DNA from 2 places in the Pseudoalteromonas sp. RWi3 genome. Region 2 is predicted to be linked to the other one. Evidence: riboswitches for the same ligand, from Rfam matches in the RefSeq annotation. Region 2 holds a riboswitch; the other holds the start of a gene.
The links. A riboswitch is a leader RNA that binds a small molecule or an ion and turns the genes downstream of it on or off. The one in region 2 is predicted to bind lysine.

Region 1: linked by a shared signal. The riboswitch ahead of lysC (lysine-sensitive aspartokinase 3) and the one ahead of dapA (4-hydroxy-tetrahydrodipicolinate synthase) in region 2 are both predicted to bind lysine.

The regions. Positions count from the first base shown of each region.
Region 1 covers NZ_JBHNYL010000012.1:41,615-49,506, reverse strand. The annotation lists gene ACFI4Z_RS14510 (hypothetical protein) at 1-23, shown strand, start outside; gene ACFI4Z_RS14505 (zinc-ribbon domain containing protein) at 195-674, opposite strand; gene ACFI4Z_RS14500 (biotin/lipoyl-containing protein) at 682-1,110, opposite strand; gene ACFI4Z_RS14495 (sodium-dependent transporter) at 1,156-2,478, opposite strand; gene ACFI4Z_RS14490 (4'-phosphopantetheinyl transferase family protein) at 2,632-3,381, shown strand; gene lysC (lysine-sensitive aspartokinase 3) at 3,355-4,755, opposite strand; lysine riboswitch at 4,832-5,003, opposite strand; gene nhaD (sodium:proton antiporter NhaD) at 5,117-6,364, opposite strand; gene ACFI4Z_RS14475 (hypothetical protein) at 6,524-7,819, shown strand; gene ACFI4Z_RS14470 (condensin complex protein MksE) at 7,825-7,892, shown strand, end outside.
Region 2 covers NZ_JBHNYL010000010.1:42,477-50,368, forward strand. The annotation lists gene ACFI4Z_RS13345 (PLP-dependent decarboxylase) at 1-1,153, opposite strand, end outside; gene ACFI4Z_RS13350 (2,3,4,5-tetrahydropyridine-2,6-dicarboxylate N-succinyltransferase) at 1,153-1,893, opposite strand; gene dapA (4-hydroxy-tetrahydrodipicolinate synthase) at 1,909-2,793, opposite strand; lysine riboswitch at 2,928-3,121, opposite strand; gene ACFI4Z_RS13360 (DNA-3-methyladenine glycosylase I) at 3,295-3,999, shown strand; gene ACFI4Z_RS13365 (protein adenylyltransferase SelO) at 4,017-5,426, shown strand; gene ACFI4Z_RS13370 (OmpA family protein) at 5,887-6,948, shown strand; gene ACFI4Z_RS13375 (autotransporter outer membrane beta-barrel domain-containing protein) at 7,687-7,892, shown strand, end outside.

The DNA of each region.
Region 1 (7,892 bases), on a different contig from region 2:
TTGTGAGAAACTTTAATTGTTAAGTTTGATAAACCCGCAACATAATAAAAAAACCAAGGGACTCCCGCCTGCGGCGCTCGCACCTGATTTTGCCGTTACGAACGTCCGGAAATTGGCATAAATGCGACTGTCAGATTTGATTGATTTCTGCTGATCAAATCTGACAGTTCAAGTTAAAGCTTAACTACTAATACTTACATTTTACGAATAGCGTTTAGTTTATTTACCTTGTTGATCAAACCTAAATCAAACAGTTGCTGTGCGCTGGACTTGAGCAATTGCGTTTCGTCAAACGTTCTGTGTTCTTTAATGATTAAGTTTGCATAGCTAATTTGCAGCCGGTTTATTGCACGGGTTTTCTTTCGGCATTCACAGCACTTGATTGCATGTGCATCAATCCAAAACTTTAATTCTTCAAACCAGTATTGCTGCTCTTTCGCAAAAAATATAAAAGTTCTGTGACAATCGACACATTGCTCTGCTATATCAATGTAGAGTTGCCTTGGGTATACACTGTAACTTTGTGTTTCGATAACTGCGGGGATTGCAGTTTCTGGAAAGTAGCGAACACTTTTATAGCGCCAATGGGCATTATCGATTTCTTGCTTAATATAGCTATTACCAGAAGAAATTGGCTCGCTGCCATATAGTGGGTGGTTTACATAATTGGTCATACTTAACCTATTTACCCAGCATTATAAGAGTGCCTAAAGCGCCTGCAGCCACACCTATAATAAAACCAACTACCCAGAACACAATATTTAATTTACTCAACCAAGGAGAAACAGCCCATTCTTCTTCTGAGTCGTTTCTTAACTGTTTACTGTTGTGAGCTTGCTCAACTGTGGGTCGTGCTGGCAGTTCACTGTCAGTAAGCTGTTTAACAGTCATCACAACTTGGTCTGCATCAACATGGTTACCATTTTCAATCGTTATATTTTCAATAATGCCATTACAATCTGCCATCACTTCTAACACGACTTTATCTGTTTCAACATCAAACAGTACATCGTCTGCATAGACTACTTGACCTTCATTAACATAGAGATTAGTAATTTTTGCTGTTGCTACCGAGTCAGGCAAAGTCGGTATTTTAATTTCTTTGTTCATAATCCCTCCTTGGATGTAATACCGCTAAAACTGACGGCTAAACTATTACCCAAACGCTACATTAGCAAACACAGCGGTCATTAAAATTGGGCATACAAAACGGATATACTGGGCAAACCAAAACTTAAAACCACTGCTTGCTTGATGCAGTTGGTTACCACGGCGCCACAACCACCCTACTGTAACAAAATAAAACAAGCCCATTAATGGCAGTTGGTATTGCGTTAACACCATAATCACTAAACCAAATAGCCAATCAAAATTAAATATAATTAATGAAGAGGCTGCAAGCACAGTGAGGCTCACAATAAAGGTCGCTGATTTACGTTCTACTTGATGATTTTCAACTAAAAATGCAACGGGGATTTCGGTCGATGAAATGGTTGAAGTCAATGACGCTATCGACATTAAAACAAAAAACAATAAGCCTACCACTAAACCTATTTCACCCATGGTATTAAACAACTCTGGTAAAATTGCAAAAATAAGCTGCCCTTCACCAATGAGTTTACCATCATTAAACACTTGTACACCGTTGTGTTGCGCCACATAAATAGCAGGGATAATTAACAACCCTGCTAAGAATGCAACGCCAGTATCAAGCAACGCTACCGAGGCAGTTAAGCGCGGTAAATTGGCATCGGGTTGTAAGTAAGAGCCGTATATCATCATACAACCTACACCAAGCGACAATGAAAAGAACGCCTGCCCCATGGCGGCTATTATCAAGTTTGGGTCGAGTATATGGCTAAAATTAGGCACTAAATAGGCTGCAAACCCTTCATTGGCTCCATCAAGAGTGGCAATGTAGGCAATCAGCCCAACTAATAAAACTAGTAGCATTGGCATCAAACGGCGAGACCAAGTCTCAATCCCTGATTTCACCCCTTTTAAAATGATGCTAGCAGTTAAAATAAGCATTAGCGGCGTAAATACAAAGTTACGCGCCATAGAGTCTGTTTGTAAAAAATTACTTATATCGGTAAAACCGAAGAAGGTAGTAATGGGCTCAAGCGCATAGGCAAGCATCCACCCTGCTACTATCGAATAAAAGCTTAGCATAACTATAGCGCCCGCTAGGCCTAAATAACCCGCTGCCGCACCTACTTTTGGTGCTTGATCTTGCCATGCGTTTTTAAGTGCTTTAACTGGATTAGCTTGCGCTTGGTGCCCTAAGTAAAGCTCGGTATATAAAGCAGGCACTGCCAGTAAAAATATAACAATAAAATAAACCAGTAAAAACGCACCACCGCCGTGATTAGCCGCTTGGGTCGGAAAACCCCAAATATTGCCTAAACCAACCGCAGCGCCAGACGCCGCTAAAACAAAGCCAAGGCGGCTTTGAAAACCATCACGCAATTGTGCCATACATCTACTATCTGTTATTATTTTTCATTAAGGTGAATTAAACCATATTTCACCACGACTGAGTAATAAATTTGCTAATGCTGGGACAGACCATCGCTAAATGCGCATTTTATACCCAGTTTTTATATTTTCATTGCTAGCCAGCTGGACTTTATGCCTAACCAATACTTTGAGCAGCACCTTACTGTAAACCCATTTAGTGTGTCTGATATTAATACGCAGTGTGTTGTGCTACTCAGCGCAGAATCTATTGACCTTGCTGATTTCCCATTAGCTGATTTACTAAGCCCGTTTGAGCAAGCTGTTATTGAACGCAGAAAAAGCAGTAAAGCAAAGCAAGAGTACCTCGCCACGCGTTTACTGCTTAAGTTTTTAGTGAAACACTGTTTTACTGAATTTGCCGATACACCCGCTCATCACATTAGCTCTGAATTTGACGAGCAAAGCAGCAAACTTTTATTACACATCAAAAATACCAATACCGTTTTAAGTAGTTGTTTGTCTCATTCGAATGGTTTTGTGGGTGCAGCGCTGAATATTGAGCAGGTCGAATTTGGTTTTGATATTGAGAAGGTAAGCTTAAAACGCCCGTTTGAAAAACTGGCTAAGCATTTTTATCACCAGCAAGAAGTCGACTTAATTACCCAAACCGAGCAATGTGCTGCCCAGCGTTTTTTTAGGATTTGGACCTTAAAAGAAGCATTAGCAAAAGCGACTAGCCGCCCTATTGCTCAGCTGCTCAGCCCACATGTTTTCACCGAGCTTACAACGGCTAATTTAAATGCTAAAAGTTGTGAGTTTAAAGGCTTTGATATATCGATCGTGAATAAAAAAAGCACTGACTGGCAGTGCTTTTATATTGATAATTTAAATCAGTTAAGCGGCATGTTCGAGCTCAAGTAAACGGCTGTGAATAGCTTGCACGACTAAATCTGATTCTGCTTGTTCAACTAAAAAGCATAAATTGTGTTTGCTAGCACCGTGGCAAATTAAACGAATGTTAAAGTCGCTAAGCACATTCATTAAGTTTACTTCTTGTTGGCGCAGCTGAATTTCAGAGCCAATGAGTGCCACCAGGGTTAGGTTGTTTTCAACCGACACATGACAAAACTCAGCGAGTTTATCTAAGCACTCTTGATCAAGCTCAGGGCGAGAGGCATTTGGCGCGTTATCAAGGGTAATTGCAACACTGATTTCAGAGGTTGTCACTAAATCAACTGAGATATTAAACTCACTTAATATCGTAAATACACGGGCTAAGAAGCCGCTGGCTAACAGCATTTCTGGGCTTTTAAGAGTTAACAAAATTTGGTTTTTACGCTGGGTTACAGCACGAATACCGGGTACTTGTGACTTTTCACGTTCAATCCAGGTACCACCACGCTCCGGTTCACGGCTAGAACCTACAAATACGCTAATGTGGCTGCGGCTCGCTGGTAAAATTGTTGCAGGGTGCAGCACCTTTGCGCCAAAGGTCGCCATTTCTGCCGCTTCATCAAAGCTTAAACGGGCAATTGGCGTGGCTTTGACACACAAACGCGGATCGGTGCTAAATATACCCACAACGTCTGTCCAAATGTGTACACTCTTCGCGTTAACAGCCTCTGCTAATAACGCCGCACTGTAATCTGAACCACCACGACCAAGGGTGGTTGTTTGCCCATGGGCATCACTACCAATAAAACCTTGAGTAACCACAACCTGTTCTTTTAATAATGGGATTAAATGCGCTTTTGCCGCCATTGCAGTCGCTTGTACATCTGGCGTTGCTTTTGAGAACTGGCTATCTGTTTTTAGCACTTGGCGTACATCAAAACGCACCGCATCTAAACCATTTAGGCGCAGTACTTGGGTAAATAAATACGACGACAAACGCTCACCAAAACTAAGCAACTCATCGTGTTGTTGCTTAGATTTAAGCGTTTCGCTGGCAAGCGATTTAAACGCTTTAATTGTCTCGTCAAAACCATGAGCTAAATCAGCATCAAGCGACAGTTCATTTAAAATGGCGTCTTGAATAGCAATCACACCATCAATGTGTTCGCTGCGCTCTTGGGCAGTTAAGTCTTTTTGGCATAAAGCAACAAGGTGGTTTGTTACACCGGCGCTGGCACTTACCGCTACAACGCGCACTGTGTTATCAGCTACAATAATTTCACTGCAACGGCTCATAGCGTCAAAATTAGCTACGCTAGTGCCACCAAACTTAGCGACAACGTAATCTGATTTTGTATTGCTTAATTGTTGCGAGTTATTTGTAACTACTTGGGTATTCATGTCGTCTCCTGTTGTGGCGTTTTACCACGATAATACAAGAAGAACTTGGCAAGGGGGTGCTTGATAAGAAAAGTCCACTGCCAGAAGCTCTCCACCTAAATTGGTGACAGTTTTGAGGATTCAGCCCCATAAACCGAAAAACCACTGTGACGTCAGTTGTTCTTCTCGGCGAGTATTTCCCTCCTTAATGATCAAAAGCAGACGTCGCTTCACATTAAGTACCTAAATATCGCACCTCTTCTGAATGTTAGGTTAACCGCTTTAAAAAACAGCCAAAATAACAAAGCCCACTGTAAAGTGGGCTTTGAAAGTTATCGTTTAGACGTCTAGCTGTCAAGTTGTTTTATTAAATCTCCCTCGATTAAATAAAACTCCCCGCAACATAAGAGCCAACATAACCTACTGTATAAGCAATCAATAAATAAACCGACATACGTAAATAGCTCATAAACGTCAACGCTTTTACTTTACTCATAGCGATAATACCCGCGGCTGAGCCAATAATAAGCATAGAGCCACCCACGCCTGTGGCATATGTAAACGATAGCCACTGCTGTGGGCTCATCATAATGTCGGCTTTAAGTAGTGCAGCTGTCAGTGGCACGTTATCAACAGCAGCTGACAAAATACCCATTAGGTAATTTGCATATTGCGCTGGCATTAGTTCATAAAGATGCGTGAACTTACTTAGCATACCCACTTCTTTTAATGCACCAACAAGTAACAACACACCAACAAAAAATAGCAAAGTGTCGTATTCTATTTCGCGAATGTAATCGATGATTTTTTTGTTTACGTCTTTTTTGCGCATTAAAAACTGTGCAGTTAAAAACATCAGTGACAAACCAAACAAAAAGGTCAATAACGGCGGTACATGGTAAAGCACGCTCAGTGTTAATGTAGCCATAATGGTTGATAAGAAAATAACCGCGATGGTGATATCAGTTTTTTCAATGCGGCGCTCTTGTTGTTTAGTAAACTCAACAGCACCATTTAAGCCAAACGACAACATAATGGCCAACAGTGCCACACTTGTCAGTGCAGGCACAATAAGCAATAGCAAGTTAGCAATGCTTACTTTGCCATCGAGGAAAATCATTAAGGTAGTTACATCACCAGTTATCAGTGACACCCCACCAGAGTTCACACTAAAAACGATTAACGTAGCGTATTTAATCAACTTTTTCGGATCGAGTTTTAACGACATCACCACAGCAAGAGAAATTAGCGTAGCGGTAATATTGTCTGAAATCGACGAAAATAAGAAAGAAAACCCACCTATTAAAAACATCAGCCTTCGTTCGCTGATTGCGCTTGGCATAACTCTGTGCACAATATTTTGGATAAAACCTTTGGAGTTCAAATAGGCAACAAAAGTCATTGCAGCCATTAAAAACAACCAGAGTGTGGCAATCTCTAAAATATTGTGATCAAGTTGATGTTGTATAGTTTCGGGGCTTTGCCCGTTTAGCGGCGAGATAAATAAGATAATCCAGCATAAAGTACCAAAGAAAAGCGTAGTTTTGGCCTTGTTTACATGGATAATATCCTCTATAACGATGAGCACAAATGCGACCGCTATCAGGGTTAGGATAATTGACGTTACCATGGTGTTTGAACAACCTTTAGAAAAATGTAAAAATTGCATTCTTATGTCACCTGTGTGACACGGCGCGCAGTCTAGCACCAAAGGCTTTGTAAAACTATTGCCATTTACCTATTTTTAACTAATCGCTGATACAGCCTATATTAGATTTACTGGAGCGTTATGATCCCAGCCAAAAAGTTACTAAATACTCTCACAGAGCATTGGGGGATGTTGGAACTACTTTTTAAACGTTTTAAGATGGCTGATTTTAGCTTAAAAGACGTACAAAATGCGATAAAACAAAAACAACCAACTTGGTCAAATGAGCGTATTTATAAAGAAACTAACCGACTTTTAAATCAAGACATTATTATTCCTTTGGCGAAATCGTCACAACTTGAAATTAATCGTGCAATTGCCGATTTTGCGACCTTTTTATTACAAGAAGAACATTTAGGGTTAGCACAGGAAATTAGTGTTTTAGTAGATGACTTAGCCCGGTTGGGTAACCGCCTTGCTAATGCGGGAGAAATTGAAGATTACGACGAGTTACGCCGCTTTAGCCGTATTATGGATGATCGGGTGCGTAAAATAATGAAGCTGTTTGCACATAACGAAAATGCCATTTTAAATATTGTTGAGCAAGCTAAAGCTAACAATGCAGTGCAATCGCTTCAAAAGCGTTACAAAGCCGTGATTGAAGCCTTTGATGAATACATTGAACCTATGCTTGAAATGGTAGATATTCGCGGCGATTTCCACGCCTGTTTTAACACCATTGAAGAACAAATAAGTGCCCAAATAGCGCATATCGAACGCTCAGGCAAAGCGTACCAAGATAAACGCATGCTAGAGCAATTACGTACGCGAATTTTAGAAATGCACCTTGTTGGTCGGATAAGCTTACGTAAAAGTGCCGATATGCTGATGCCCCTGCGTGAAGAATTACGCCGTAATAATATGATCACTCGCCAAGCTGCGAAGGTACTTGGTTTAATTCGTAAAAATGGCGTGGATAACATGCTAAGTAGCGTGCAACCGCATTTTGTTTCTGACGCACAACGTTTTTCATTGGGTCAGCAACGCCATATGGTCGCTTACATGGCAGGCCTGGTAGAATTTGAACACAGTGAATATGAATTGCCTGACCAACAAAATGTACCAGCATATGTAACACCCAATATTCCAGATTATAACAATGTTAAAACCAGCTTTAAAAAGCGTTTTAATGCTAAGCGTAAAAAGCCAGAGCCTTTATTAACGTTTCTGGGTGAGAGCTACCCTGAACTTGAAGCCGACGAAATGCTGTTTTTATATCAAAAACTCGTTAGCGATACTGATATTGAAATCAGTCAAAGCGATGAAAAAATGCGGGTTAAAATCGCCGGACAGCACTTTTCACTCTTTCCGTTTAATACTAAGCCTTCTAATACCAAACCTGTTGACGCAGAACAAAACCAAACAGGGAATGAGTAACTATTATGACCCAAATTAATTTACATGAATTAACCCATCTACAAGCTATCAATAAAAAGCTGGTAACGGGTTA
Region 2 (7,892 bases):
CGTTTTGTAATACATACTCAGCAGCAAGTTCATGGCACAAAAAGTAAGGCATGCTTTCAGTAAAACCATAAGCGCCGCATTGACTAAATGCGAGCCAGTCATGCTCGTTTAAATCATTGGGAAGTTGATGCTCACCTAAGCAATCAAGCGCAGTACATAACGGGCCGTATAAGCTCATTGCTTGGGTGGGTGCTGTTGAATCACGTAGTAATCGCGCGGGGAAATCTTGGCTAGTGACCGCTGGGCGCAATAAATGATTAATGCCACCGCTTAAAATGACTTGCTGTTGTCCGTAGTTTAATTTGCGCTCGACCACAGGAGTTGCGTAATGACCACATTCACCTACTGCATAACGGCCAAGCTCCATCCATAGCTCTTCTACGCCAGCATCACGTTTAATTTTCGCAAGTGCATCGATTAACGCATCCCAGCTCAGAGTTGGTGCATCAAGTGTATAAGGAATACCTAAGCCACCACCTAAATCGAGTACTTTAAGGTTAATACCTAATTCACTTGCTAGCTGCTGTAGTGGCGCGATCATTTGTGACCAAAGCTGGGCGAGTTTATCGCTACTGAGCATATTTCCCCATTGGAATATATGCAGGCCATCAAAGTTCAGTGCAGAGTAATCACTCGTGTTGAGTGCTTGCCATTCATCGCAGCCTAAGCCAAATGGGGTCAGGCTGTCGCCCCCTAGTGGATTTTTTTCACCTTCAGGCCAGCGTAATTGCACCCGCAGTAAAACCTGTAGTTGGCACTGTTTTGCAATTGCTTGCTCATTGAGCCAGCGTACTTGATTAAGGCTTTCAGCGACAAAAATACGTACGCCTAGCTCAATAAAGTGTTTAATTTGCTTTGGGCTTTTAGCAGGCCCGGTGTTGAGCACGCGCTCACTGTTAATGCCTTGAGCAAGTACTTGCTCAAGTTCGCCTTTACTTGCGACATCAAAGTTAAAGCCAGCGTTATCTAAACTTTGTATCACTTTAGACAGTGGATTGGCTTTAACCGCATACCAAAGCTTTACTTCAGTTTGCGCCACTAAACGCGACAAGTGCGCACCTAGTGAGTCAAGGTCGTAGACAAAAAATGGACTATCAAGCTGAGTCGATAGCTCATCAATAGCGTTTTTAACTGGCGTGCTCAAAAAGGTCATTAACGTAAAACCTCTTCTAGCAGTAATGAAGCATCACTTTGTTCATCACGGTATTTTACAATTAACGCACATGACATGCTCAGACCTTGCTCACATGCCCAGTCATTTGAAGCAGGGCGTGAGCCAGGAATGACAATAGCGTACTCAGGAATTGGCTCGCCTTTATTAAGTTGACGCTCATTAACGCAGTCATAAACTGGGATCGTGGCTGATAAACGTACGCCTGGCGCAAGTACCGCACCTTTTTTAACTACCACGCCTTCAACGATTACACAGCCAGCGCCGATGAATGCATCGTCTTCTACAACCACAGGGCTTGCGCCAATGGGCTCAAGTACCCCGCCTAATTGTACCGCGGCACTTAAATGTACGTTTTTACCTACTTGTGCACACGAACCAACAAGGGCGTGGCTATCAACCATAGTGCCTTCGTCAATAAAAGCACCAATATTGACATACGCTGGTGGCATAATAATTGTGCCTTTAGCAACGTGTGCACCACGGCGAACACTTGAGCCACCAGGTACCATACGCACGCCGTTTTCGGCAGTAAATTCTTGCGGTGCTAAGTTGTGCTTATCAACAAACCCACCTGCAAATTCAGTGTTAGTGCCGTTTTTAAACGCCTCTAAAATACCTTGCTTAACTTCAACATTAGCCTGCCATTGGCCGTTTTCGTCTTGTGTTGCTGCGCGTACAGCGCCTGATTCTAAATTATTTAATAGTTCTAACCAGCTCATTATAAAAACCTGTGTTTAATGCCAAGATAAAATGGTGTTATTTGCATTATTAATGCAATCTGTTTGGGTTAACTCTAAGTGAGTTAATGGTGGACGCAAATATGGGCTGTTTAGTCGCCCTTGTAGATGCATCAAAACTTTGACGGGAATGGGGTTTGCTACGGCAAACAAGCTTTGGATTGCTTGTGACCAATCGGCAAATAAATTTGGGTGCTGACCGCTGAGGCTGCGCTTAACAAACTCGTGGGTTTGTGTAGGCCATGCATTAGCCGCTACAGAAACCAAACCTTTTGCGCCTGCTTGGGCAAAATAAGGCATAAGGGCATCATCGCCACTGAATATTGCTAACTCTGGTGAGGCTTTTCTAAATCCTTCAAATTTCGCAATATCACCGCTGGCTTCTTTTAGTGCCCATAAATTTTTATGCTCTTTTAAATTGCTAACAACGGCTGGTGGAATATCTACTGCACTGCGCCCAGGTACGTTATAAAGCATGCATGGATGGTTACTTGCGTTGAGCAGGCTTTCAAACCAGTGAGTTTGACCCACAACACCCGGTTTGGCATACAGTGGTGAGCCCAATAAATAACCGTGAATAGGCAGTTTATTACAGTACTCTACCCACGCAATTTGTTGTGTTAGGTTCATACCGCCAACGGCGACCATTAATGGCACAGTAGGCTTTAACTGACATACACGTTCAACAATGGCTTGTTGTTCTTTCAAACTAAGTGCTAAGCCTTCACCCGTACTACCGAGTAGTAAAATGCCATTATTAGCAGCTTGCTGTTGTGTAACTAACTGTTCAAGTACTGCATAATCGACTTGGCCATCATCAGTAAAAGGCGTGACGAGTGCAGTCCATAACGGGTAGTCGTTTAAATTAAAGTTGTTTTTCATCTGCAACGAACTTATTAGGTGTTCGCTGAGTAAAATGAGGAATAATTGGAAAACGCCGCATTTACGTCAGTCGAACTTTAAAATTCGAAGAGCGAATGGGCTTAAATAACAGGGCGCACAGGCCTTATTATGCTAAGACCAGAAGCTCTCCACCAAACTTATCAACAGCGTTGCTGTTGTTGGTGACAGTCGCTGGGATTCAACCCAGTCGCCCGAAATAACCCTTCACAAAAAGTGTTACTTCTCGGCGTTAATTCCCCTCACGTATGATCATTGGAGTGTGTGCTCCTCACATACGTTACCTGAATAACGCACCTCTTCTAGCCCACAGTGTGAGTTTAAAACGATTAAACTCACACCTTAAATAGGGGTAATGGCGGTGATTAAAGCATTTTAGCCGTCTAGGTGTCAAGGCTGTAAACGATCGTTTATGACTAGCGGTTACGTATAAGGTCATTTTTTCGTACACTAGCAAATAGACAAAGCAAGGGTAGTTAATCAATGGAAAAGTTTCAGGATATTTATCAACGAGCAGCACAGCGAAAAGGCGGTAAAGCGATGTTAGCGCAATTACTGCATGCGCCACTTTCACAAGCACAGCTTAAAAATTTGCCCGATGATGCTTGGCTTGAAGAGTTTACCCGTAAAGTGTTTCAAAGTGGCTTTTATTGGTCTGTAATCAATAGTAAATGGGCTGGCTTTAGGGAAGTATTTTGGGATTTTAGTGTTGAAAAGTTACTGATGATGCCACCTGATATGCTAGAACAAAAAGCCAGTGATGAGCGTATTGTGCGTAATTTTAAAAAAGTACAAACCATTGCTGATAACGCATATATGATTCATGAGGTAGCGAGTGAACACGGCAGTTTTAGTGCGTTTATTGCTAATTGGCCTACAGACGACATAATTGGCTTATGGGCTTATTTAAAAAAGCATGGCGCACGATTAGGTGGCAACACAGGGCCTTATGCATTACGCACTTTAGGTAAAGATACGTTTTTACTTTCACGCGACGTAGAAAGTTATTTACGCGCGCACAAAATTATAGACGGTGGCTTACAAACTAAAAAATCGCTCACTGGCGCACAAGCATTTTTTAATGAATTGCAGCAACAAAGTGGCTTAAGTTTGCAGGAGCTAAGCTTAATCGTAGCCTATAGTGTGGGTGATAACCGTGTGGGTATTCAAACAACTGAACCGCAATAGCGGCGAAAGGTAATTTAATGAAATTAGTATCACGCTATACCGAGATCGCAGAGCAATTTGCTATCGCCGATAGACCGAGTTCAGTTGGCGAGCCTTCGCTGCTGTTATTTAACGATGCTGTGGCTAAACAGTTAAGTATTGATATTTCATCACAGCAACAGGCCGCAGTGTTTAGTGGTAATCATATAGACTCAACTGTAGCGCCTGTTGCACTGGGCTATTCGGGTCATCAATTTGGCCACTTTTCACCTCGCTTAGGAGATGGGCGCGCGCATTTACTTGGGGCTGTTGCTGATCAACAAGGGTTACTTTGGGATATCCAGCTAAAAGGCTCTGGGGCGACACCGTTTTCACGTGGTGGTGATGGTCGTTGCGCTATTGGTCCTGCAGTACGTGAATACATAATGAGTGAAGCAATGCACGCATTAGGCGTGCCGACAACTCGATGTTTAGCAGTCGTCGCAACTGGCGAAACCGTTTACCGGCAACCACCACAGCCCGGCGCGATTGTGACTCGAGTTGCATCAAGTCACATTAGAGTAGGGTCATTTCAGTATTTAGCAACGCAAGGAGATGTTGTAGCTTTAAAAGCTTTGGCTGATTTGGCAATTACACGACATTATCCACACATACAAAGTACGGGTCCTGAGCGTTATTTAGCCTTCTTAAGTGAAGTAATTAAAAAACAAATAGAACTAGTTGTGAGCTGGATGCGGGTGGGGTTTATTCACGGTGTAATGAATACAGATAATACACTTGTCAGTGGTGAAACCATTGATTATGGCCCTTGTGCCATGATGAATAGTTTTGATTTTGATACAGTATTTAGCTCCATTGACCGTCAAGGACGCTACGCTTTTGGCAATCAACCCAATATTGCTAACTGGAATTGCGCACGGTTAGCTGAGAGTTTAATACCGTTAATAAACGAAGATGATGAACAAGCCGTTGCTTTACTGAGTCCTTTAATTAATAGTTTTGCAGAAAAGTTTAATCACGCATTTACTGAAATGTGGGCACAAAAGCTAGGGTTGGATGGGCATGATCCACAAGATAGCAAGTTAGTTGCTGAGTTATTAGCATTGTTAAAAGATAACTCTCTTGACTATACCAATACGTTTGACAGTTTAACGAAGTCGTTGAAAGAAGATGTAGCAATTCCTTCGGTATTATCGTCTTGGTCTGAAAAGTGGGTTCAAAGGACACACAAACAAAGTTACTCAATTATGCGAAAAGCCAACCCAATATTGATTCCGCGTAACTATATGGTAGAAAAAATCTTAAAAGACTTTGCTGAATCTAATCATAGCCCCATACTAAGCGAATACTTACAAGCACTGCAAAATCCCTATACTCAAAGCATCAATGAGTCATGGAATAATGCAGCTTTAGATGAAAAAGGCTACCAAACTTTCTGTGGCACTTAATACGTCGGGCTGCTTGAAAACATGCTTGTGTAGCATCGATATATGTTTAGGTAATGAATTATTACTGGCTAAATGTGTCAGGATGCAATTATTAACTGTTATTTATAGACATTTATTGCAAATAAACACGGTTACTACTTGTTGATTCAAAATTAAGCAATATAATGCTAATAAGGGTTTTAAAATCTGTATCGCTAAATTGAAACAAGTTGTGATACGTTAAATATTTGAATTTATATGTTTATTGTAAGTCTAAAGTGCTGCGTTTGCGTAGGTTAGGTAAAATTTTTTATCTGGTCTATACTGATTAGCGCTTTTATTCTAAAAATACTTTGATTAAAAACATCATGAATGTGTTTTCGTTAAGTAATGATTAACAAAAGATTCTGTACTCTGGTAATACTTAATTAGGCTAGGGTCACTTAGCTACAATTTTAATTGTGAAAATGGGAAGGAAACAATGAAATTAAAATCTCTTACTATTGCTTTGGCACTAGCTGCAACTAGCGCTTCAAGCTTCGCGGCTGAAAAAGAAGGTTTCTTTATCGGCGCATTTGGCGACTATTATGACGCTTCTTGGGAAAACGTTCGTGGTAGTGCCGGCACTAACGTTGATGATTCAACAGGTTGGGGTCTTGAACTAGGTTATCGTTTTAGCGATTACTGGAGTGCACGTTTAGAGTATGCTGATATGGACTTTGACATTTCAAGCTCAAACCCAGCAATGACGGCAACTAGCCTTGAAGGCGATCGTTTAGGTGTCGATGCTCTTTACCACATCAATGGTGGCCCTTTTTACGGCATCGTTGGTCTTAAAAACGTTGATGCGATGGAAAGTCTAACATTTGCTAACGTAGGTGCTGGTTACCAACATTACTTCACTGATAACTTAGCGTTCAACGCAGAAACATCAATCTTCCAAGGTCTTGATCGTGGTTACACTGATGTTGGCGCTAAACTAGGTCTAAGCTACTTGTTTGGCAACCAAAGTTCATCTTCTGCACCAGTAGAAGCTGCACCAGTAGCAGCGGTTGTTCCAGTTGCTGTAGCTCCAACAGACAGCGATAACGATAATATTCCTGATGCAGATGATCAGTGTGCCAACACACCGATGACTGATGCAGTAGACGGCACTGGCTGTACTTTATATGAAGATCGTGAAGTAACTAAGAGCTTACTAATTACGTTCCCTAACAATACATCTAAAGTTTCACAAAAATACTTAGATGACATTGATGCAGCAGTTGCTTTCTTAAATGAGCACCCAGGTACTGAAGTGCTTTTAGAAGGTCACACTTCTGCTGTAGGTAAAGCAGATTACAACAAGTGGTTATCTAAAAAGCGTGCAGATTCAGTTGCGGCTCGCCTTATTGAAGATGGCATTGAAAAAGAGCGTATCATCACGGTTGGTTTAGGTGAAGAGCGTCTTAAAAATGAAGCTAACACGGCAGCAGCGCATGCTGAAAACCGTCGTGTTGAAGCACACGTAACAGTAATTGAGCGCGTTAAAGTTAAGCGTTAATTTATAATACTTTTATAAAAACCCAGCTTTTGCTGGGTTTTTTTATGTCTGTAATTCAGTGATGATCAATTTATGTCATATCCATGTAATAGCCTTTCACTTTGCAATATTTACTAAAGCTTTGTGCTATGCTGATTTTGCTCTTACCTCAACACACAAGGGTTCATCACTAGAATGCTCTAACCCCTTGCTGCTTGGTTTATTTTTGCTTTTATTTGAATCAAATAATATCTGGTTATATGCGACTATTATTAAGTATCGCAGAATAGAAAATGGATGAAGCCTTGACTGGCTTGCATATCAGTAATATAGGTCAACTTTATGTAGCAAGAGATTCATTTTATAAGCGTATTCTTGCAAATATAGAAATTCATAATAAATGCGCGCTTTAGTCGAGGCTGCAATTTTGAGAAAGGTATTTACATAAACTGAGCTAAACGAGCTTATCAATTAACTGAGCTTCTAACAAAGTTCGATTATACTAAAAACATTTATAATACGTAAATAAAAAAAGTATTTTAATTAATAACTTATGGTTAATTTAGTTAGTTGAGCCCTTTTATTGCGAATTTTTTATTAAGTCAGCGTTCATTTTTGCTTGACGTATAATCGTATGGGACTAAAATTACGTGTGTTTAAAATATTTTAACAAATGTTATTTTTTGTTACCATGGAGGGTACATAGAGCTTTGCTCTCTTCTATTTGGGTAACTTTATAGCAGAGAATAAGGCATGTTCATGAAATTACCTCTATTAATCCCCGTCCTTTTTTGCGCATCTGCATATGCAACACCGAACCCCTCTTTTAGTGAAGTCCGTATAGGTTTTGAAACCATAGGCTACAGTGAAACCCTAAACGATGTAGCAGGCTTTGGTCAGCTTAGCCAATCGATAGATGTTACCAACCCAGCAATACGCCAACTTTCTTATACAGGGATAGATGA